3 regions of the Priestia sp. FSL P4-0332 genome follow, and region 3 is predicted to be linked to each of the others. Evidence: predicted binding sites of a transcription regulator. Region 3 holds the regulator's gene; each other region holds the start of a gene.
What was found. Region 3 encodes Rex, which represses fermentation and respiration genes when NADH is low (regulators of the CRP and FNR family bind a similar motif). Its sites were predicted from a motif close to TTGTGAAATATTTCACAA; they were not measured.
Positions count from the first base shown of each region.

Region 1: a site for Rex is predicted at 2,097-2,114, ahead of MKY06_RS26675 (anion permease). Genes of this name have one in related genera too.
Region 2: a site for Rex is predicted at 2,273-2,290, ahead of MKY06_RS13455 (DUF1641 domain-containing protein). Genes of this name have one in related genera too.

Region 1 is NZ_JBBOUA010000001.1:5,089,492-5,097,804, reverse strand. Features, by position in the region: gene MKY06_RS26685 (PepSY domain-containing protein) at 1-570, shown strand, start outside; gene MKY06_RS26680 (class I SAM-dependent rRNA methyltransferase) at 763-1,962, shown strand; gene MKY06_RS26675 (anion permease) at 2,241-3,674, shown strand; gene MKY06_RS26670 (alpha-amylase) at 3,705-5,156, opposite strand; partial or broken gene MKY06_RS30740 (ATP-binding protein) at 5,440-5,595, shown strand; gene katA (catalase KatA) at 5,922-7,382, opposite strand; gene cstA (carbon starvation protein CstA) at 7,658-8,313, opposite strand, start outside.
Region 2 is NZ_JBBOUA010000001.1:2,645,312-2,653,624, reverse strand. Features, by position in the region: gene MKY06_RS13465 (AEC family transporter) at 1-484, shown strand, start outside; gene MKY06_RS13460 (NAD(P)/FAD-dependent oxidoreductase) at 530-1,708, opposite strand; gene MKY06_RS13455 (DUF1641 domain-containing protein) at 1,742-2,194, opposite strand; gene MKY06_RS13450 (hypothetical protein) at 2,624-3,040, shown strand; gene MKY06_RS13445 (ammonium transporter) at 3,037-4,320, shown strand; gene MKY06_RS13440 (IDEAL domain-containing protein) at 4,454-4,651, shown strand; gene MKY06_RS13435 (hypothetical protein) at 4,838-5,995, shown strand; gene MKY06_RS13430 (hypothetical protein) at 6,010-6,387, shown strand; gene brnQ (branched-chain amino acid transport system II carrier protein) at 6,427-7,782, opposite strand; gene MKY06_RS13420 (cation:dicarboxylate symporter family transporter) at 8,169-8,313, shown strand, end outside.
Region 3 is NZ_JBBOUA010000001.1:218,702-227,014, forward strand. Features, by position in the region: gene MKY06_RS01295 (ABC-F family ATP-binding cassette domain-containing protein) at 22-1,956, opposite strand; gene MKY06_RS01300 (redox-sensing transcriptional repressor Rex) at 2,415-3,053, shown strand; gene tatA (twin-arginine translocase TatA/TatE family subunit) at 3,107-3,292, shown strand; gene tatC (twin-arginine translocase subunit TatC) at 3,308-4,063, shown strand; gene MKY06_RS01315 (YdiK family protein) at 4,090-4,317, opposite strand; gene MKY06_RS01320 (CPBP family intramembrane glutamic endopeptidase) at 4,314-5,042, opposite strand; gene groES (co-chaperone GroES) at 5,342-5,626, shown strand; gene groL (chaperonin GroEL) at 5,694-7,325, shown strand; gene MKY06_RS01335 (AAA family ATPase) at 7,484-8,313, shown strand, end outside.

The DNA of each region.
Region 1 (8,313 bases), 4.9 Mb from region 3:
CATGAGAATAAAAAAGAGCTGCAGCTAATGTCAGAGCAAAAAATAAAAGAAGCAATTGTTAAACAATATAGTGGTTACGTATATAGTCTAGAATTTAAAGAATCCGCTAGTCAGTATGTCGCAGTGATTCTTAAAAATAGCACTCAATATACAGTAACGTTAGATGCTTTCACAGGAAAAGTAGTTAATACTTCTCAGCAAGAAGTGAAGGTATTAACGAGACAAGATGCAAAAGATCTTGCATTGGCTACATATGCAGGTAAGGTGAAAATGGTAGAATATGATCAAAATGCAGCGATTTTCACAGTGAAAATAATCAAAGATAATACGGAATACACGGTTACAATCGATGCGGTTTCGGGTGAAATCACAAATGTAAAACAAGATAAGCTTCAACTGTTAACGGAGAACGCTGTAAAAGATCTTGCTTTAAAACATCAAGAAGGAAAAGTAGAGCATATTGAGCTTATAACAGAAAACTCAATAACTGTATACGTAGTAACCTTAGTTAGCGGAAGCAAGCAGCAGACGCTTAAGTTCGATGCTTATACGGGACAAGAGTGCTCATAATTTTTTATCTTAAAACATAAAACATACATTTCATTTTTCATTCATATCAAGCAGAGGGTGCTTCAAGGCATCCTCTGCTTTTCTATTTATAACTAGAAACGGGGCTGTTTATCTATGTTAAGATAAATGTAGATTATTGTTGTAAAATGGATAGAACTAGAATGAAATAAATTAAATAGATAGGGTGTACACATGAGAAAAGAAGTACAAGTTATAGCCAAAGAAGCTTTTATTAAAAAAGTGAACAAGGGTTATCCACTCATTGAAAAAGATGCGCTTGTTGATGGTCATAAACTGCAAGAAGAAGGGGTTATTATTAACTTAGTTACTCCCAAGAATCAATTTTTAGCCAAAGGCTATTATGGAAAACAAAACAAAGGCTACGGATGGATTCTTACGAAGAAGAAAAGTGAGCAAATTGACGCGGCGTTTTTTGCTAGAAAAATTCAGCAAGCTATTTCATCTCGTCATGACTTTTATGCGTCTGAAGACACAACTGCTTTTCGCATATTTAATAGTGAAGGTGACGGAATCGGCGGCTTGATTATTGATTATTATGACGGATATTACGTCATGAGTTGGTATAGTGAAGGAATTTATCAATTTAAAGAATACGTCATTGAAGCCTTAAAGTCTGCGCCTAACTTTAAAGGGCTGTACCAGAAAAAACGTTTTAACGTAAAGGGGCAGTATATTGAAGAAGATGATTTTGTAGCAGGGGATAAAGGTGAATTCCCTTTAATTGTAAAAGAAAATGGTATTCGTTTTGCCGTTTACTTAAATGACGGAGCGATGGTGGGAGTCTTTTTAGATCAGCGAGACGTCCGTAAAACGATTCGAGATAAATATGCAAAAGGAAAGACCGTGCTAAATATGTTTTCGTATACAGGCGCATTTTCAGTGGCGGCCGCTCTTGGAGGAGCTGCGAAAACAACAAGTGTCGATTTAGCCAACCGCAGCTTGGCAAAAACAATTGAGCAATTTAGTGTAAATGGAATTGATCACGAAGCACAGGACATTATCGTAGAAGATGTTTTCAAGTATTTTAAATATGCGGTCAAGAAGAACATGACCTTCGATCTTGTGGTGCTAGATCCGCCAAGCTTTGCTAAGTCGAAAAAGCATACGTTTAGCGCGGCAAAAGACTACAAAGATTTATTAAAAGAAGCCATTGCGCTTACAAAGCCAAACGGTGTCATTGTAGCATCTACGAATGCAAGCAATTTTGATATGAAAAAATTCCATTCGTTTATTGAAAAAGCTTTTAATGAAAAAGGGGAACGGTACAAAATGATGGAGCAGTTCGCTCTTCCATCTGATTTTAAAACAATAAAAGAATTTAAGTCAGGTAATTATTTAAAAGTCGTGTTTATTCAAAAAATAAATCGCTAAATGCAAGGCTGCATGATGAACTCATGCAGTTTATTTATTTTTGATAAAATAACGATTACAAGCTATTTGAAGGGGACAAAATGAAGGTAGGAGATAAATATTGTCAATATATATGATAAAATAATAAAGGAATTATGCTCAATACTTCACAATTTTACAATATCATCCTTACGAAACGTATTTTTACAATTATTTTATTTTAAATGGGATAAGTATTGGGTACGAAGTAGAAAGAGCATACTACTACTATTATTAAAAAACATGAAAGGAGAAAGATTATGGCTGAAATAACAAAAAAGCCTGCCGGCGAAGTGAAATTTATTCCTTTATTAATTTGTCTGGCAATCGGACTTGTTTTATGGTTTATTACACCTCCGTCCGGACTTGATGTGAAGGCTTGGCACTTATTCGCTATTTTTGTGGCTACTATCGTAGGGCTTATCATTAAACCATTGCCATTAGGCAGTGTAGCTATTTTATCTTTAACCATTATTGTATTAACTAATACATTAACACTTGAACAATCGCTCAGCGGTTTTCAAAATACGACGATTTGGTTAATCGTTATTGCATTCTTTATTTCTAGAGGTTTTATTAAGACTGGTCTAGGAACAAGGGTTGCCTATATCTTCGTTCGTTTGTTCGGTAAAAAGACGTTGGGATTATCGTATTCTCTTATCGTAAGTGACTTGCTTTTATCACCTGCAATGCCGTCTAATACAGCACGAGCTGGAGGAATTATTCTTCCAATCATTCGTTCTTTATCCGAAACATATGGATCGAGAACTGGAGACGGTACGGAGCGCAGAGTCGGTGCTTTCTTAACAAAAGTATCGTTTCAAGGAGATATGATCACATCCGCTATGTTTGTAACAGCAATGGCGGCCAATCCTCTTGCTGTTAAAATGACGGAACAAATTACAGGAAAGACTATTTCATGGGTTGGCTGGGCAGCGGCTGCAATTGTACCTGGAATTATTAGTTTAATTGTTATTCCGCTTGTTATTTATAAGCTGTATCCGCCAGAATTAAAAGAAACACCGGAAGCATCTGAAATTGCAGTAAAAAAATTAAATGAGATGGGTCCGCTAAAGAAAGAAGAATGGTACATGATTGGCGTATTTTTACTTCTTCTTGTGCTGTGGATTTTTGGAGCTAATTTAAATATTAATGCAACAACAACTGCTTTTATTGGTCTATGTACGCTGCTTTTAACGCAAGTACTAAGCTGGTCGGACATCAAAAAAGAACAGGGAGCATGGGATACATTAGTTTGGTTTGCTGTGTTGGTTATGATGGCAACCTTCTTAAATGATCTAGGCATGATTCCTTGGTTCAGTGATCTGATGAAAGGCACTGTTAGTCATATGTCTTGGATGACGGCGTTGATTGTACTAGCTGTTGCGTATTTTTATTCTCACTACTTTTTTGCGAGTAATACGGCTCACGTCAGCGCTATGTACGCAGCATTTTTATCTGTCATCGTGGCCGCTGGTGCGCCTCCGTTACTGTCAGCATTAATTTTAGCGTTCTTTAGCAATTTATTTGGCTGTTTAACTCACTACGGCAGTGGACCGGCACCGGTGTTCTTCGGTAGTGGATATGTAACGCAGCAAAAATGGTGGTCGCTCGGCTTTTTAATTTCAATTATTCATATTATCATTTGGATTGGAATTGGCGGCTTGTGGTGGAAACTGCTCGGTCTATGGTAAAAAAAACAGTGGCGCAGGCCACTGTTTTTTTTATGCTTCAGCCCAAACGGATACAGAGCCGCCATTTACAGGAAACTGTCCGTAGCCATCTTCTTCAATCACAACTTGATCTTCTCGGTTGTTTGTGAAGTCGATCCACGTTTGTCCACTTCGGTGTTCGCCGACGAACATTCTCTTTTCGCCATCTTCGCCGTTTGACATCACCACAGCGCATCCAGACTTCTCAAATTCCTCTACACCATGCCTTACCCATCCAATGGTATTCGGGTGATCAAAATAATCGTCTTGCTGACCGTATGCTTTGTCATAGCGTACATGCAAGAGAGCGGAAATATCTTTTTCTTTTCCCTCAATAGGGTGCTCTCCGCCTATCCCAAAATAGTCTCCGTAAAACACACAAGGATAGCCGTCTTCACGAAGTAAAATTAGAGCGTAAGCACTTTGTTTGAACCAATCTTCTACCCAAGATTCTAAAGATTCATTTGGCTGAGAGTCATGGTTATCTACAAATGTGACAACATTCAAAGGGTGAGTCTTGACTAATGTATCATCAAAAATTGTGGTTAAATCAAAATCTCTTCCTTGCTGAGAGGCTTCATGCAGTTTATAGTGCAGCGATACGTCAAACAAATCAATTTGATAATCAATCACGTCTAGGAATTCCTGACAGGCTGTTAACTCTGGATTCCAAAACTCTCCCACAAAATAAAATGGCTTTTCTTGAGAAGAGGACAATTCGTGGGCAAACTCTTTAATAAAATCGTGGTTAATATGTTTAATGGCGTCTAATCGATAACCGTCGCACTGCAGGGTGTCTGCTAACCATTTTCCCCATTTGATCATTTCTTCTCGAACTTCAGGGTGATCGTAATCAATATTCGCAAACATTAAATAATCGTAGTTGCCAAACTCTTGATCGACATTTTCGTTCCAGCTTTTGTTTTCCCCGGCAATACGAAAAACGCCTTCTTTTCCATTTTTATCATCGTAATCAGTGCCGTTAAAATGATTAAAGTTCCATTTGAAAGAAGAATATTGATCGCCGCGCCCTTCAAATGTAAACTTTGTCCACCCTTCAATTTCAAAAGGTTCAGAAATTTCTTCTGTTCGGTTCATGGGATCCACTTCAATGACGTGGAACGTTTCTTTTTCATCTGCTGCAGCTTTATGATTCATCACAATATCCACATAGACATTAATTCCGTGATTATGACAGGCATCAATCGCATCATGCAGCTCTTGCTTGGTTCCATACTTTGTACGAACGGTTCCTTTTTGATCAAATTCGCCAAGATCGTATAAGTCGTAAACGCCGTAGCCATTATCCTCTGATGAAACACCTTTTGTAACAGGGGGAATCCACACGGAATCAATTCCTTGTTCTTTTAGTTGAGGAGCGAGCTCTTTGAGGCGTTGCCAATGCTCGCCATCAGCTGGCACATGCCATTCGAAAAATTGCATAATTGTATGATTCCGTTCCAAGTTAAATCATCCTCCTTTTAAATAAAAAGATATAATCGCTCACGGATAGTTCTTTAGAATCAAATGAGGAATTGATTATATTTTTTCTTTTAACGTTCCTGTTATCCCTATTCTTTAAACCTTTTTCAACATATGAAGCTTAAGAAAATCTTAAAATTTTTTCTTCTTTTTTCTTAAAAAATGCAGTTTACAGTAAAACCCATAGACGAAATGACCCATGACATACTTTTGAAAGGAGAGTGAGAAATCAATGGACGAATATGCGATTCTAGTTGTAAACGAGGAGCGGTTTGAACGTTTTAAAAGTGGGGATACCTCGAGGTAAACCAAAGACTCTAGACTTGGTTTAGCTATTGCTAAGTCAATTATTGATTTGCACGGAGGAAAACTGAATATTGAAATTGACGGAGATTTATTTAAAGTAACGATTACTCTTTAATGTGAGTGAATATAAACAGCATATCTAGTAAAAAAAGAGAAGCAACCTCATTATGCTGGTTGCTTCTCTTTTTTTAGCGTTCGTAATTTTATTCCGCAACCGCAAAGTGTACTGTGCTTTAGTACTTTTATTTCTCTATCACACTGATTACATCTTATTTTTTGTCCAATCATTTCTTCATCCCTTCCTCTTTTTACAAGAATTTAAATAAGTATCCATAAAATATGGATACTTATTTAGTGATAAAATGTTAAACTAATTGATAATAAATGAAAATCTAAAATGAGAAAAATACCTTTATTTTCTCATTTGGAAAACTGATCTCTTTATTTTACTTGCTGCGGAACAGATAATCCTAAACCGTCTGCAACGCGTGTTCCATACTCTGGATCCGCTTTGTAGAAGTGCTGAATTTGACGCAGTTTAATCTCTTCTTTTTCTACAGGCTTCATAGCTTCAACGATGTTTGCAACTAGTCGTGTACGCTCGTCTTCGCTTAGAAGGCGGTATAAGTCACCTGCTTGCGTGTAATGGTCGTTATGATCATATGCAACACTATCGGCAACGCCTGAAACAGGGTATGCCGCTTGTTTGTTTTCATGAGATTCTGTCGGACCACCAAAGCTGTTTGGCTCGTAGTAAACAGAACGGCCGCCGTTATCGTCAAAGCGCATTTGACCATCACGCTGATAGTTATTTACTTCATTGCGCGGACGGTTAATCGGTAGCGCTTGGTGGTTAGCACCCACGCGGTAGCGATGTGCATCGCTGTATGCGAATAGTCGACCTTGCAGCATTTTATCAGGTGATACGTCAATTCCTGGTACAAGCGTTCCAGGTGAGAATGTAGCTTGCTCCACTTCGGCAAAATAATTTTCTGGATTGCGGTCCAAGACCATGCGACCTACTTCAATTAACGGGTAGTCTTTTTGTGACCAAACCTTTGTTACGTCAAACGGATCAAAGCGATACGTATCAGCGTCTTCTAATGGCATAATCTGAACGTACAGCTTCCATGAAGGGAAATCGCCTTTTTCAATGGCATTAAATAAATCTTCAGTATGATAATCTGGATTTTCACCAGCTAGCTTTGCAGCTACGTCTGGAGACAGATTTTTTACGCCTTGCTCTGTTTTAAAGTGATATTTTACCCAAACGCCATCTCCTTCGGCATTAACCCATTTAAATGTGTGGCTGCCAAATCCATGCATATGGCGTAAAGTTGCCGGGATACCGCGGTCAGACATTAAAATAGAAACTTGATGCAAAGATTCAGGAGATAAAGACCAGAAATCCCAAACGGCCGTCGGGTTTTTTAAATGTGTGCGTGGATCGCGTTTTTGTGTATGAATAAAGTCAGGAAATTTAATCGCATCTCGGATGAAAAATACAGGTGTATTATTTCCGACTAAGTCGTAGTTTCCTTCTTCTGTATAAAATTTAACAGCAAACCCGCGAGGGTCGCGAACGGTATCTGCTGAGCCATTTTCACCAGCTACTGTTGAAAAGCGAACAAATAGAGGCGTTCGTTTTCCTACTTCAGAAAGGAAAGCTGCTTTTGTATAGGCTGAAACATCATTTGTCACTTCAAAATAGCCGTGGGCACCGGCGCCTTTTGCGTGTACGACGCGTTCGGGAACACGCTCTCGGTTAAAATGGGCTAATTTCTCTAAAAGGTGAACATCTTGAATTAAAGTAGGTCCGCGTGAACCAGCGGTCATTGAATTTTGATTATCTCCAACCGGAGCTCCCCAACTAGTCGTTAGGTTATTCTTGTTTGTTGTCATCTTAGAACCACCTCTTATTTGAATTTTATTATGTTAGAAATAATAATAACATTTTTAAATAAAAAATCAATACTAAATTATAATTATTATAATTTAAAGTGTTGATTTTGAGATGTAGCCAATGGGGTATATAGCATGTGAAGTGTACGAACTATTTTAAAAATTTTCTGTATAGTATATTTAGTTTAATAATAAAAATGCCTGGTGTGCAATTATTTTGACCGGCTATTACCATATCAAAAACACGCTTGCTTATATAAGCAAGCGTGTTCGTTTTATATATTTTGTGTTAAGTTTGCTTTCGCTGCCAGCTCAGCCTGAGGCGTGCGCCAAAGCTGTGTCCATTTTTGAATCGCGGCTATCATAATAATGAGACCGAGTATAAGCATGATGATTGAAAGAGTCGCATTTAATATGCTGTAACCTGCCGCAGCTTCATTTAAATACACATTCTTAACCATCCAATAACCCGCGTAGTTAACCGTCACGTAAAGGTAGGCTAATGGAATAAGGCAAGTAAGCATATAGGAACGTTTATCTGCAATTCTAAGAATGACGGTTGCTCCAATAATTAAACCAATAGAGGCCATTAACTGATTCGATACGCCGAACAGCGCCCAAACGGAGCCAATATCTCCTGAGAACAATAAGTACCCCCACATAAAACAGGCTAGGGCGCTTGCAAAAATGGACCCGGGAAGCCAGTCTACTCGCTTCAAAGGCTTATAAAATTCACCGAAAAAGTCTTGAATTAAATAGCGGGAAACGCGTGTGCCAGCGTCGATAGCAGTTAAAATAAACACTGCTTCAAACATAATGACGAACTGGAAAAAATAAGAAGACAGGTGGCTGAACCAAGGAATTTCCGTGAAGATATACGTCATGCCTACAGCCAGTGTAACAGCGCCGCCTGTACGGCCTTCCAAGTTTA
Region 2 (8,313 bases), 2.4 Mb from region 3:
AGAAGGGGAAGAGAAAACAAGTTTATTTAAAGTAACGGTTCATTCCATTTTGCATGGTTTATCTGAGCCTTTGGCATGTGTACCGTTAATTGGGGTGATTTTAACGCTTTGCGGCTTTCAGTCACCTAAACTTTTACAGGATATGCTTGATCAAATCGGAAGTATCACATCGGGAGCGGCTTTGTTTGCGGTAGGAGTAACGATTGGAATTGGAAAAATTAACTTCAGTAAAGGCGCGCTTGGGATAGCTGTCTTAAAAGTGGCGGTTCAACCCATCGTTATGCTCGGAATTGCAGTATGGATAGGGCTGTCTTCAGATGAAGTGACAAAAGCTATTTTACTGGTAGCTTTTCCTGGGTCTGCTGTAGCTGCGATGATTGCTTTGCGGTTTGAAAGTTTGGAAAACGAAACCGCATCTGCTTTTGTCATTAGTGCTATTTTATCGTTGATTACGCTGCCGCTTCTTATTTCTTGGCTTATGTAAATAAAAAAACGAAAGAGGAGAATTCCTCTTTCGTTTTAAGCCGGATTAATAAGCTAATGCAAATAATCCTTTGATATGAGATAAGTAACGAACGTTACTTGCTTCTTTCATAAGTGATGCTGGTAAACCTTTTAATTGCGTTTTGTTTCCGCCGATTGTACCAATTGCATCTTTGCGTCCAAGACTTCCTAGTGTACCAGAGAAGACAGGAACGAATGATTCCATTGCTCCGCCGCGAATAGCTACTGCTAAGTTCACGCCTACAACTTCACCCATTTGCCAAGCTAATTGAGCAGTAGGTGGGTAAGGGCGACCTTCTGGACCCATTACAACCGCTGAGTCACCAGCAAGGAATACATCTTTATGAGATGTAGATTGTAAGAATTCATTTACAAGTGCACGACCGCGGTTTACTTCGATACCTGAGTTAGCAACTACAGAGTTACCTTGAACTCCGCCAGTCCATACCATTGTTTTTGTTTCAATTTTGCTGCCGTCTTTAAGTTCAACAGTTGTAGCATCCATTTTTGTTACAGGTGTACCAGTAACAAATGTAACGCCACGTTTTGTTAAGCTTGATTGAGCGCGCTCTACTAATTCAGCAGGGAAGCCTGGAAGAACTGTAGGAGCTGCTTCTACACAGTATAGAGAAATTTCTTTTGGATCAACACCGTGTTTTAGACATAGGCTTGGCATTAAGTCAGCGTATTCACCAACAAGTTCGATACCTGTTAATCCGCCACCGCCAACTACGATTGTACCGTCAGCTTTATTTTTTGTTTTGCTGTATTCAGCGATACAAGCTTCTACGTGTGCACGTAAACGGTTTGCATCATTTACTGATTTAAGAACGAAGCTGTGCTCTTCTAAACCAGGGATACCGAAGTAAGCAGTTTCACTACCTAACGCTGTAACAAGGTAGTCGTAGCTTAATTTTGTACCATCTTCAAGAGATACTTCACGTTGATCTGGTGAGATTTCTTTTACCGTTGCAATTTTTAAATCAACGTTGTAGTTTTTAAGTAATTTATCAAGTGGTAAAGCTACCGCTTGTTCAGAAACGCCGCCTACAGCTAGACGGTGTAATTCTGTAATGATTTGGTGAGTAGCAAAACGGTTCACTACTGTAATTTTTGCTTCATCCGCACTTAGGTGTTGGCGAGCTGTCATTGCAGTTAATAAACCACCGTAACCGCCGCCTAAAATTAAAATATGTTTTGACATAGTCGATCCTCCGTCCACACTTTTTAATGAAAATTATTTTTGTTTTTCGTTTGTAATGTCTAAATACGCTTGTGCAAAGCGGAATAGTTTTTGAGCTTGTGGATCTTTAAGCATGCGTAATAAACCGAATAAACCGATTGAATTAGAAGCATTTGCTTCTGCACGATCGTTTGCTTCGATTGCAGTAGCTGCAAGACCTTTTACTGTTCCTTCTACTGGCTCGATAAATTCTTTTACTCCACCAAGTAGATCTTCTTTTAATACGTCGTCAGTTAATAATGATTGCGCAACGTCGTAAGTTTTTGTAAGCACCGTTACCATTTCAGATAATTTTGGTAAATTATCTACAAGAACAGTAAGAGCTTCTTGTACTTCAGGCTTTAACAATTGATCTAACACATCCGCTTGACCTTTGTTAACTGCCGCTTCTGTTTGTACAGCAGCATTTTCCTCTGCAGCTGATTTTTGAATAGTTGATTGAGACATGAAAAGTCCTCCTTTGCTGGATACTGTTGCATATGTAGTTCCTAGTTATCTGCTAGACTTTCAAACTACATTGTGAAGTTGTGAAATCTTGCACATAATTCTATTTTAATTTTAATACGAGATAAAATCAACTCATTTTGTTGAAAAAATAAGTGAAGAACCTCGTAACCCTTTGTTTAATAAAAGTTTATAAAAAATAAAGCGAATAATTGCCTAGGTAAATAAAATTAAAATAGGGAACTAACATGATTCCTCTTCCTACGATAAAACAAATAACGTCATATTTCAACACATAGGAACTTAATATTCTATAAGTATTAAAAAGATAGGGCGCATTTACTATTTAAAGAGTTTTCAAAAAATTACATTGACTTACTATAGTGTTCTACATATAATCATAATATAACATCTTATGTAAGGAGATATAACATGGTTATAGTGGATGAACTTTATCATAATGTGGTCATTACATTGCCTCAATTAAAATTAATTGAATTTATAATGAAGTTAAAAGAAGCTAAAGCACAAGAAATAGAAGATATAAAAACGAAAATTAGTAAATACGAAGAGAAGAAACGTGCTGAAGAAGCTTGGTATCAATCACTATCACCGTTTCGTAAATTTTTTACCGGGCGTCCTTTAAGTCAGCATCAAGCGGTCGAGTATATGGTATACGTAAAGGAACGCTTTAAAAAAATTGATCACCTTAAAGCACAAATGCGAGAACTTCATGAAGTTCTTGAATTAATAAAAGCGGAAAATGAAGAAACAAGTGAAATTACGCTTTCGCCTGCTATTGTACAAGAAATAAAACGATTAAAAAGCAGTGGAGGCGTTGGGATATGAGTGTTAATGAACTAAGTTTAGGGATAAATACAACGTGGGTCGTGTTAACAGCGGCGATGATTTTGTTAATGGAAGGCGGCTTTGCCTTGCTAGAGGCAGGTTTTGTCCGCTATAAAAATAGCGTGAATATTATTATGAAAGTATTCGCTGATATTACAATAGGAACGCTTTGTTTCTATTTAATTGGTTTTGGATTAATGTACGGTGATGATTTAGGTGGAGTTGTCGGTAAAAGCGGTTTTGCGCTCTCAGGTAATTTATCGCACCTTGACATTCCAATTGGGCTTGAAACGTTTTGGCTGTTTCAATGTGCGTTTGTTATTGCGGTCATTTCTATCGTTTCTGGAGCGGTGGCAGAACGAATTAATTTCCGCGCATATCTTTTATATGCGATTTTGATGACTACATTTATTTATCCTATAGCTGGCCACTGGATTTGGGGAGGCGGATGGATTAGTAAGTTAGGGATGCTTGATTTTGCCGGTTCGGCAGTTATCCATGCTCTTGGCGGTTTTTCAGCTTTAGCAGCTGCAATAATGATTGGACCGAGAAAAGGGAAGTTCACGAAAAATGGAATTAGTTCTGTTTCTCTTCCAAGCAATTTGCCGCTTGCATCAGTGGGTGCTTTTTTATTATGGTTTGGATGGTTCGGGTTTAATGCAGGAAGTACGCTAAGTGCCACTGACGTTAGAATTGGTCACATTGCTATTGTCACAATGTTATCAGCAGCAGCAGGCGGAGCAGCTACTTTATTTTATACTTTATTTCGCTACAACCGTTCAGATGCACCTTCTGTAATAAATGGATCGCTTGCTGGACTGGTTGGCATTACGGCCGGGTGCGCTTTTGTTAACACACCATCTGCTATTTTTATTGGAGCTGTATCTGGCTTATTAATGATGGCAGCTACAAACTGGCTCGAAGCACGTCAAATCGACGATCCTGTAGGAGCTTTTCCTGTACACGCTGCTTCGGGAATATGGGGCACGTTGGCTGTGGGCTTGTTTTCTACAGACGGCGGTGTGTTTACAGGAGGAGGCTGGACGTTACTTGGCGTTCAACTTCTTGGGTTAATCGCTCTATGCGCTTGGGGATTTGTTACGACGTGGATAGGGTTAAAGGTTATTTCCTTGGTGGTTCCGCTTCGATCTACGGAAGAAGAAGAAGAAGTGGGCTTAGATATCAGCTACCACGGTATCATGGCAGCTCATCAAGCTCCTGAATTTATTGAATATGAAAACTACTATGCGGAAGTAAAAGAAAAAGCCGCAGATTCGTAATAAAAGGCCGCGCTTTATAACAAAAGGGCGGCCTTTTTATGTGGAAAAAATAGATGTAAAATACTTGGTTTAAATGATTGAAAAGTCAGAATATTTGTGTTATATTATAAAAAAGCCAAGGAGTTGATTTCTTATGAAAAAGAATTTACTTAATTCACCGCAAAAATCCAACGGAAAGGTGCTTGATGCATTATTCGCTGAGATGATTTTAGACAAGGCGATTGCAGAATTTCGTAAAGCACAGCTAAAAGAAGAAATCGACCGCACGCTATTGATGAAAAATAAAGAAGAGTTTTTAAAACTCTCATCAGAACTTAAACAAATTTCTTAATTACTTACTATACTTCACACACCATCTATTTTTAGGTGGTGTGTTTTATTTTTGAGACCTACTAAAAGGGATTAATTAGTAATAATTATGAATATATTCCTATTTAAAACTTTATTTACATTAATTGTATCGACTTCTTTTATGGATTTTTTTAACATAAACAAGAATTAAAGAGGAGGGGTTTGATTGGGACATCTATTATTAGTAGATAGCTTGATTGCAGGTATTGTTTGCATTGTGTTAGGAATTTTATTTAGAGCTCATAAAACAAGCAAATTTTTGTATGGCATAGGGATTGTGTTTGGTCTTATTTTTGTCATCGGGACGGTCACTCATTCTCCATCTAATACAGAAACTTCATCAGTTACAGCTGAGAAAGTAGAAGCAAATCAAAAAGACAGTAAAGACACGTCAGAACTTAAAGCTCTCGTTACTAAGGGAATGACAGATAAGGAATTTCAAAAAGAAAAAGAGAAAGCCGCTTTTCAACAGTCAGACTTAATTGCGTTAGGTAACGGAGAAGTCGGATATGTGATCAAAGCTGAAGACGGTTACGTTGTAGCTGATACGAATGGCGAAACCATTTCAAGCGTTGAAACGTTTAAAACGGCTGATGAAGTAGAACAGTATGAATTAAATGAAGTTAAAAAAGTACATAAAGATGTAAGAGCAGTTGATGCTCATTATACGGCTTCAGATTTAGAAAGCTTAGAAGATTTTGATCAAAAAATTAATGAAGTGCTGAAGCGCGTTAATCTTACAAAAAAGGAGTTTAATGAACTAAAATTAAAGGATGTTAAAACATTAACTTCTCATGAAATAGAAGTAATGAAGGCTATACGTGACTCTGTTTCTCCCCTTACAAAAGATACGCTGCTGCAAAAAACGATCCCTGCTAAAGATATTGAAAAGTATGTAGATGGATCTTATACAGCAGTGGGAGGATATGTAGCTAAAGCTGAAGATGTTCATGATATTACTTCGTACAAAGATTTTGTTGAAAGCTTACGTTTAGATTACACCGATGGTTCAGGCAAAAGGCCGTTTCCTGAAGAAGGATCGACGTACGGTGTAATCAAATTTAAATCGCAAGCGATAAGCCAAGTTGATATTCCCTACGGAACTGTGTTCGGAGGAAAAACAACAGACGGACCTCCATGTACGCTTAATGGGTTTACAGGATCTCGAAACGGGGAAACCGTTCCAGAGTTCAAATTTGATAACTATTATCCACCAGCAAACGGAGCGGAACTATACCAAGTGGTAAATGGGGAAGAAGTACTTTTAGCTACCTATGTGGCAGAAGAGAAACGATTTGTACCAGCAGTTGCTAACCCAATGTAAAGGACTGGTTTTTTGTGATTCGAAAAGGTTTGTATGCAGCATATAATGAACGAGATTATGAATGTTATGAAACGGAAAACGGGTGTGTAAAGCTAATTAGCTATGATGAAGGCGATGTAGCAAACGGATTCATTCCATACAATGACACGACTTTTACAAAAGAAGTTCCTCGTGATGCTGTTGAAGAAGTGTTTTTTGTAGCTCCGTATGCTACTTATCAAAATGAAACGTTTGGTGTGTCAGATGCTTCTAATCATCGAGTGCTTTTGACCACATCTGAAAAAGAAAAAGCTGATAAATATCATTTTCAACGTACGGATAAATATCTATACGAAAAACATGTGTTAAGAGAAGAAGTGAAGTTAATGGAGAAAAAAACTCCTTATTCATAAGACGCCATAATAAAAAGAGGATGCACTCGCATCCTCTTTTTATTTAATTAATTTTCTTGAAGTGTTTCTGTTCGTATTATCATTTGTACGAAGGAAGGTAATGCCAAGACCGATTAATCCTCCTACAATAGCAGGAACTACCCAGCCGAGACCCACTCCATACATAGGCAGAATCGATGTAAACAGATCGTTTACTGCCGCAATTTTGAATCCAGCAGCATTTAAGCCATCAAATAAACTAACGATAAACGTGAACAGAAGGCTTACTTGGTAAACTTCAGAACGGCCTTTAAATAAAGGATGTAAGAATGTTAAAGCAATTAACACAATAGCTAACGGATAAATAGCTGTTAAGACCGGAACCGAAATAGCGATTAATTCCGTTAAACCAAAGTTCGCTACAACGGCGCTGAATGCTGATAAAATAACAGCAATTAATTTATAAGAAACCCTTGGAAACAGCTTATGGAAGAAAGATGAACAAGATGTTACAAGGCCTACACTTGTTGTTAAACAAGCAACGGTAATCATCAGACCTAAAAGAATTCCTCCGTAAGAGCCAAAATAGTAATTTGATACTTCAGCCAAAACCGTACCTCCGTTATCAAGACGTCCAAGCTCTGATACGCTTGAAGCACCCATATAGGACAATGCACTATAAATAAGAGCTAAAATAACGGCAGCGATAGCCGTAGCTTTTGCACAAATTGTGATGATTTGTCGGTTAGTTTTTGCTCCTTTTTCTTTAATTGCATTAATAATAATGATTCCAAAAACAAATGATGCTAGTGTATCCATTGTTAAGTAGCCTTCTTGGAAGCCTTTAAAAAATGCGTGTGTTGTATAAGCTTCGCTTGGTGCTTCAAATTTTCCAATTGGGTTCACGACGGCTACAACTACCAATATTCCAATAAACGTTAATTTAATAGGTGTTAAAACTTTTCCTACTAAATCGACAATTTTCGCAGGGTTTAGCGAAAAAAAACAGGTAATAGTAAAGAAAATTACCGTGAAAATGATAAGGGGAAGGTGCCCTGAATTTTCTGATAAAAAAGGCTTAACGCCGATTTCGAACGAAACGCTTCCCGTTCTCGGCATCGCAAAAAGCGGTCCGATTGCCAAGTATAAAATTGTAGTAAAGATAATACCGAAAGCTGGATGTACGCGACTAGCTAAAGACTGCAGATCCTCTTTTCCGGAAAAACCAAATGCGAGAACACCTAGAAGAGGTAGACCTACACCCGTTACTAAAAATCCAGCGTTTGCTGACCAAATATTGCTTCCAGCAGACTGACCTAACATTGCAGGGAAGATTAAATTACCTGCGCCGAAGAATAGGGCAAAAAGCATAAAGCCAATAACCACTATAAATGAAAAAGGAACTTTGTTTGACACATTAAAACCTCCAAAATTATAAATGCTTTTTATTATCGTGTTGAATAATTAAAATTTTCAGAATTTTATATTCGAATAATAAAAATAAACATGTATCGTATTATACTAACCTAAAATGCATATTTCAATATAAAATTTTATTTTTTTAATTTATTCGCTGAAATAGCAAAAATAGAAAAATACTTAGCAAAAAAATCTCAATATACAACAATTATTTGATATGATAAAACAGAACCGTGGCTTTTAAAAATTCGCATGTGCGGCCTTACATCCTTTTAGTAAAGAATTGTTTACACAAGGTGCTTTGAGGATGTATATTTATACACGGTTCGCGGAACCGCATATGCTCGATGGATGAAAGTCAACTGTGCGAAAGGAGCAAGAAAGTGAAAAGGTTAGGTCTAGCAACTCAGATTCTAATTGGACTGATTTTAGGGGTAGCTGTAGGTGCTATTTTTTATGGAAGCGATACAGCCATTTCTATTTTACAGCCGGTTGGAGACATATTTATTCATTTAATTAAGATGATTG
Region 3 (8,313 bases):
ATAAATACGAAAAAATATAGGCTATTCTTCTAGAAGAAGCTGTAATTCTTCCCACTCTTCCATTAATGTGGATAACTGTGAAGAAATTTTTTCATTTTCACCGTTTAATCTTGATACTTCTTCGTGGTTTTGATAAATTTCGGGATCACAAAGAAGTTCTTCATTCTCCGCTTGTGCGGCTTCTAATTTGTTTACTTCAGTTTCAATTTCTTCAATGCGGCGCGTTCGCTGCCTCATCAATTTCTTTTGTTCTTTATCTTGTTTATAGGACTGTTTATCTACTTTTACAGTACGTTCTTCGTTTGCTTTTATATTTTCTAATTCTTTGATTTCCTCTATTTCTGCTTTCTTTTCTACATAATAGTCATAATCTCCAAGAAATTCTTCTACTCCTTCAGGAGATAGCTCTGCTATTTTGTTTGCAATACGGTTAATAAAATAACGGTCATGTGAAACAAATAACAGAGTTCCTGGGTAATCGATTAACGCATTCTCGAGTACTTGTTTGCTATCTAAATCAAGATGGTTAGTAGGTTCATCTAAAATTAAGAAATTAGCTTTTTGAAGCATAAGCTTCGCAAGAGCCAAACGTGCTTTTTCACCACCGCTAAGCGTGGAAACGATTTTCAGTACATCATCACCTGAAAACAGAAAATTTCCAAGCGCTGTACGAATTTCTTTTTCAGGTTTGGATGGGTAGTCATCCCAAAGCTCATTTAAAACGGTCTTATTAGACGTTAAATTAGCTTGCTCTTGGTCGTAATAACCAACCATTACGTTTGAGCCAAAAGAAATGGTTCCAGTCTTGAAGCTTAGTTTATCCACAATACCTTTTAATAACGTAGATTTCCCAACTCCATTAGGGCCAACCAACGCAAGGCTTTCACCTTTTTTAATCCGAAGGTTTGCCTGCTGAACAATATATTTGTGTTCATCATATCCAATAGACACGTTTTCGAGATTTAAGACTTCATTTCCGCTTTGACGCTCAATTTCAAACGAAAAACTAGCTGATTTTTCGCCTTCGTTAGGTCGATTTATTAACTCCATTCGATCGAGCTGTTTACGTCTGCTTTGCGCACGTTTTGTAGTCGATGCGCGGGCGATGTTTCGCTGAATAAAATCATTCAGTTTTGCGACTTCATCTTGCTGCTTTTCGTACTGACGCAACTCTTTTTCATATCGCTCTGCTTTTTGTACAAGGTATTTAGAGTAGTTGCCCGTGTACTTCACCGTTGTTTTTTGTGTGACTTCATACACTTGATTTACGACTTTATCAAGGAAGTAACGATCGTGTGAAACAATTAAAATAGCTCCTTCATACCCTTGCAGAAACTGTTCCAGCCATGCTAAAGTTTCAATATCTAAGTGGTTGGTAGGCTCATCGAGAATAAGCAAGTCCGGCTTTGTTAAAAGCAGTTTTGCAAGCGCCAAGCGTGTTTTTTGTCCACCGCTCAAGGAGGAAATAGGGGTGCTATAGTCAAAGTTTGAAAAACGGAAACCGTGAAGAATAGATCGTGTATCCGCTTCATATTGATAGCCGCCTAAATCTTTGAACGTTACTTGAAGCTGATCGTACTCTTTGGTTAGTTTTTCGTATTGAACTGAATCATTAAAAATGTCTGGATCGCCCATCTTCGTTTCAAGCGTACGTAATTCTTTTTCCATCTTCTTTAACGGAGCAAAGACAGTCATCATTTCTTCCCATATGGAGAGTGTTGACTCAAGAACTGTATCTTGTCCCATATAATCAATGGAAACACCTTTAGGTTTAATAATTTCTCCGCTGTCATAAGAAAGCTGCTCAGCAATAATTTTTAATAAAGTTGATTTACCAGCACCGTTTCGTCCCACTAGGGCAATGCGGTCTTTTGATTGTACTTCTAACTTTATATTCGATAAAATGGGTTCTGCCCCATAGTATTTTGTAATACCGTTCAATTGTAGAATAATCATTTTTTCACCTCTAGTAGTATATCCATAGTGTATTTTAACATATTTTCAACTACAAGTTCTTCCTACAAGCGTTTGTAATTTGTACAGGGACAAGGACAAATGGTGAAGCGAATGTTTTGATTCATGAAATAAAATGATTTTACGTGCACATTTTATACAGGATACTATGTTAAAATAAGAGATAAGTGCATCTCTGAACTTATATATGATGGATGTAGAAAATCCGTCATGACTAACAAACGAATCCTTTGAAGGGCTAATTGCTTCGTTCTAGCTAACGACTTTAAATAGTGCTGGATAGACAAAAGCCGTCGGGGTGTGAAGCGGAGTATATATAAAACAAGAGAAAAGAGAGAGAATTGGAAGCGCTACCTCAAAGCGGTTGATGCTTTGTGAAAGGTAATGCAATATGACTTGAAAATGTTAGTAATGACATACATGAACTGAGGGGGTACAACGTGAACACTGAACAATTAAAAATACCACAAGCAACGGCTAAACGATTGCCGCTTTATTATCGTTTTTTAAAAAACTTGCATGCTTCTGGTAAACAGCGTGTTTCGTCAGCAGAGTTAAGTGAGGCAGTGAAAGTTGATTCTGCTACTATTCGTCGGGACTTTTCTTACTTTGGAGCATTAGGGAAAAAGGGATACGGCTACAATGTGAATTATTTACTTACATTTTTCCGTAAAACGTTAGACCAAGATGAAGTAACGAAAGTAGCACTGATTGGCGTGGGGAATCTGGGAACGGCCTTTTTAAATTATAATTTTATTAAAAATAATAACACCAAAATTGAGTGCGCTTTTGATGTGATAGAAGATAAAGTCGGTACAAAAGTAGGTGACGTGCCGGTTTATCACCTTGACCAATTGGAAGATTATATGAGTGATGATATCTCAGTGGCGATTTTAACCGTTCCTGCCACTGTTGCTCAGCAAATTACCGATCGTTTAGTGAACTGCGGAATTAAAGGGATTCTAAACTTCACTCCTGCACGCTTAAACGTACCGGATGAGATTCGACTACATCATATTGATCTTGCTGTAGAATTACAGTCGCTTGTCTATTTTTTGAAAAATTATCCTGTTGAATAAGGTGGACTGTGTTACGATTTCCTTAAGTCTAAATTAATAAGGAGAGTGGGAATATGGGGATTGGAGCAGGCAGTTGGATTATTATTGCGATTGTAGCACTGCTTATTTTTGGACCGAAACGGTTACCGGAGCTAGGAAGGTCAGTCGGGCAAACGCTTAGAGAGTTTAAGCATGCCGCTAGCGGTGCATCAGAAGATCGTGAAAAAGATAAACAGCGTCAAGTAGATGACAAAGAGTAAAAGGGTGATCATAGTATGACTGAACAAGAAATGTCAATATATGATCATATAGGAGAGCTGCGAAAACGCATTTTAATTGTTTTATTTTTCTTTGTCATTGCCACAATTGGCGGCTTTTTTATAGCGGATAAGGTTATTGTCTATTTACAGCATGCTGATGAGGCAAAAAATTTAACGATGAATGCATTTAGGCTAACAGATCCAGTTAAGATTTATATGCAGTTTGCTGTTATTATCGGCTGTGTACTTGCAGCTCCTGTTGCACTGTATCAACTTTGGGCATTTATTAGTCCTGGTTTATATGAAAAAGAGCGTAAGGTAACGCTTGGATATATTCCTGTTTCCATTTTTCTCTTTATCGGCGGTGTCTCTTTTTCTTATTTTGTGTTGTTTCCATTTGTCGTCGATTTTATGACGCGCGTTTCTGATGAGCTGAATGTAAACCAAGTGATTGGCATTAATGAATACTTTTCTTTTTTAATGCAGCTCACACTGCCTTTTGGCCTGTTGTTTCAGCTTCCTGTCGTCGTCATGTTTTTGACGCGATTAGGAATTATAACGCCTATGTTTTTATCTCAAATTCGAAAGTATGCCTATTTCGTACTGCTAGTTATTGCCGCACTTATTACACCACCGGAATTGCTCTCGCACATGATGGTGACAGTGCCGCTCTTAATTTTGTATGAAATCAGCATCATTATTTCCCGCATTTCGTATCGCAAAGTGTTAAAGGCAAGGGCAGAGCAAGAAAGAGAAGATGTTAGTATGTAAAAAAACCACTGAAACAGTGGTTTTTTTTATTTAGATGAATCATCTTGATTTTTATATTGCTGCTGCAACTTTTTAATTTTATAGTGCAAGATAAAAATGCGAACCGCAAATCTGAAATCGAATGCGGCTACGAGTGCAAATAAGATCGTAGGGAAGTTCCACACGGTTTCCTGAGCATTTTGAATGGCCAGGTAGGTGAATAAAATCCCCATAATAATATAAATAAACCCTCGTGTTAAAGGGATATTCTTCATAAAAACATGCCTCCAAAAATAAACTGCATTTGTTCTGCTTGCTTTTGCATTTCTATAATTTTATCTGCAAAAATAGTTTGAGATAAAATAACGATTGTATTCATCAACACGTGAGCAATAATGGGTACAATAATTAGTTTTGTTCTTGCATAAAGGAATGCAAATACAAATCCCATGGCTGTATACACGAGCAAATGTTTAAAATCCCAGTGTACGGCAGCGAAAATAAGGGAACTAATAAATGCAGAGATAAAAAAATTATATCGTTTGTGAAGAGAGCCGAAAATAATCTTTCGAAAAATAATCTCTTCTAGAATTGGTCCAATAACAGACGTAACGACAATGAGGAACGGCGTTGCTTTAACAAGATTAACAATATTTTGTGTGTTTTCAGATACTTGGGTAATGCCAAGAGCGTGCTCAATCATACCTGCTACAGCTTGACCAGCCATAGCCAAGAACACCCCAAGGACTGACCAGACAACAGTTACCGTTGTTCCCGCATGTTCTATACGCATGGACATGTCACGGCGCAGCAGCAGTAAGACAATAAGTAAACCAAGGATAAAGCTAATGATGGTCCAATAAGTCAAAAGCATGACATTCGCTGTTCGAACTGGATATTGATCAAACATTCCTGTTAATTTTAACAGCGGTATACCAACAACTCCTGAAAACTGCATAAGGATGTAGGTGAGGATAACATACCAATAACGTTTTTCCAATCTTCTATACTCCTTTAAAAGGTTTTTATGTATATATGTCGAAGAAGTACTGTGAAGTTAGTAATTTCTTCTTGCTCGTATTGTAACATACATATTATTGAACAGAGAAAAGAATGCTTTATTTCTCAAAATCGTCGAAATCTAAGACTATTATATGTAGTTGTCGTAAATTTTAAATTTTTTTTGTTTAATACTTGCAAAAAAAACCCACTTTGTTTTAATATAATAATTGTGTTAGCACTCGTTGAGGTTGAGTGCTAATAAAAATGCAAACATATTATTTGAGGAGGTTGTTTCACTTGTTAAAGCCATTAGGTGATCGCGTAGTGATTGAACTTGTAAAATCTGAGGAAAAAACAGCAAGCGGTATCGTGTTACCGGACAGTGCAAAAGAAAAACCACAAGAGGGTAAAATTGTGGCTGTTGGTACAGGCCGAGTATTAGAAAGCGGTGAGCGTGTAGCTTTAGAAGTAGCTGCAGGCGATCGTATCATCTTCTCAAAATATGCAGGTACTGAAGTGAAATATGAAGGTACTGAATACTTAATTTTACGCGAAAGCGATATTTTAGCTGTAATCGGCTAATTTTAACCACAAACTTATCATACGTAAAAAATAGATTATTAAGAATATCTTGAGGAGGTCAAAGAACATGGCAAAAGACATTAAATTTAGCGAAGAAGCACGTCGCGCAATGCTACGTGGTGTAGATACATTAGCAAATGCGGTAAAAGTAACGCTTGGACCAAAAGGTCGTAACGTTGTATTAGAAAAGAAATTCGGTTCACCGCTTATTACAAATGACGGTGTAACAATTGCAAAAGAAATCGAATTAGAAGACGCATTTGAAAATATGGGTGCTAAATTAGTAGCTGAAGTTGCTAGCAAAACAAACGACGTTGCTGGTGACGGTACAACTACTGCAACAGTTTTAGCGCAAGCAATGATCAGAGAAGGCCTTAAAAACGTAACGGCTGGTGCTAACCCAATGGGTATCCGTAAAGGTATGGAAAAAGCTGTAGCTGTAGCGGTTGAAGAACTAAAAGCAATCTCTAAACCAATTCAAGGTAAAGATTCAATTGCTCAAGTAGCGGCTATCTCAGCGGCTGACGAAGAAGTAGGTCAACTAATCGCTGAAGCAATGGAGCGCGTTGGTAACGACGGCGTTATCACACTTGAAGAGTCAAAAGGTTTCACAACTGAATTAGAAGTGGTAGAAGGTATGCAGTTTGACCGTGGATATGCATCTCCTTACATGGTAACTGATTCAGATAAAATGGAAGCTGTATTAGATGACCCGTACATCTTAATTACAGACAAAAAAATCGGTAACATTCAAGAAATCTTACCGGTATTAGAGCAAGTTGTTCAACAAGGCAAGCCTCTATTAATCATCGCTGAAGACGTAGAAGGCGAAGCTTTAGCAACATTAGTTGTGAACAAACTTCGCGGTACATTTACAGCTGTAGCTGTTAAAGCTCCTGGTTTCGGTGATCGTCGTAAAGCAATGCTACAAGACGTTGCGATCTTAACAGGCGGAGAAGTAATCACTGAAGAGCTTGGTCTTGACCTGAAAACAGCAAGCATCGACCAATTAGGTCGCGCTTCTAAAATTGTTGTAACAAAAGAAAATACAACAGTTGTAAACGGTGCAGGAAACGCAGAAGATATCCTAGCACGCGTAAACCAAATCAAAGCTCAGCTTGAAGAAACAACTTCAGAGTTTGACCGCGAAAAATTACAAGAGCGCTTAGCAAAACTTGCTGGTGGCGTAGCTGTAATTAAAGTTGGTGCGGCAACTGAAACTGAGTTAAAAGAACGTAAATTACGTATTGAAGATGCATTAAACTCTACGCGCGCTGCGGTTGAAGAAGGTATCGTAGCTGGTGGTGGTACTGCATTAGTAAATATCTATAATAAAGTAGCAAGCATCGAAGCTGACGGTGACACTGCTACAGGTATCAACATCGTATTACGTGCGATTGAAGAGCCTGTACGTCAAATCGCTCACAACGCTGGTTTAGAAGGATCCGTAATCGTTGAGCGTCTAAAAGGCGAAGCAGTTGGAACTGGATTTAACGCTGCAACTGGCGAGTGGGTAAATATGCTAGACACTGGTATCGTTGACCCAACAAAAGTAACGCGTTCAGCTCTTCAAAATGCTTCTTCTGTAGCGGCTATGTTCTTAACAACTGAAGCAGTTGTTGCTGACAAGCCAGAAGAAAACGCAGCTCCTGCAATGCCTGACATGGGCGGCATGGGTGGAATGGGCGGCATGATGTAATCACTGCCCTCTCTGAAAAAGCGATCAAGTACTCACTTGGTCGCTTTTTTGCGTGCATTAATATTTTCAGATTTTTTTAAAATTTGTTAAGATAGTACTATGTTTATTGAAAAACATACTAAACTCAAGGCTTAACTGAGTTTTAAGGGGGAGCTTCGTTGATTCAGCTCGATCATATTAATAGTAAATTAAATCAAGTATTAGAAAACATCGATCAAATTGTAATTGGAAAGCGTCATGTATCTACGTTGAGTTTAGTTGCTTTGCTTGCAAAGGGGCATATTTTGCTTGAAGATGTGCCGGGTGTGGGGAAAACGATGCTCGTGAAGGCACTGGCCAAATCGATTGATGCCGAGTTTAAACGAATTCAATTCACGCCTGATTTGCTGCCGTCCGATGTAACAGGTGTTTCTATCTACAGTCCGAAAGACATGGAATTTCATTTTCGTCCAGGTCCTATCATGAGCCACATTGTACTCGCTGATGAGATTAACAGGACTTCTCCTAAAACCCAATCGGCGCTTTTAGAAGCAATGGCTGAGCATCATGTAACAACCGATGGTATCACCCGGGAAATTCCAGCACCTTTTTTTGTGATGGCTACTCAAAATCCTGTTGATTTTGATGGGACCTATCATTTGCCGGAAGCGCAGCTGGATCGTTTTTTATTCAAATTAAGCATGGGGTATCCTACGCAAGAAGAGGAGCTTCAAATTTTAAATGGCGTATCCACCCAGATCAATCTTGAAGATGTCAAACCCGTCATGAGCATTCCAGAATTAGTACAGGCTCAAAAAGCTGTAAGCAGTATTTATGTAGACGATGCGATCAAGCACTATATCATTGAAATCATTCGTAAAACGCGCTCTCATCCACATGTTTCGTTAGGTATTAGTCCTCGTGGAACGGTTTCATTTATGAAGGCCGTTCAAGCATATGCTTTAGTGAAGGGAAGAGATTACTGTCTTCCTGATGATGTTCAAGAGCT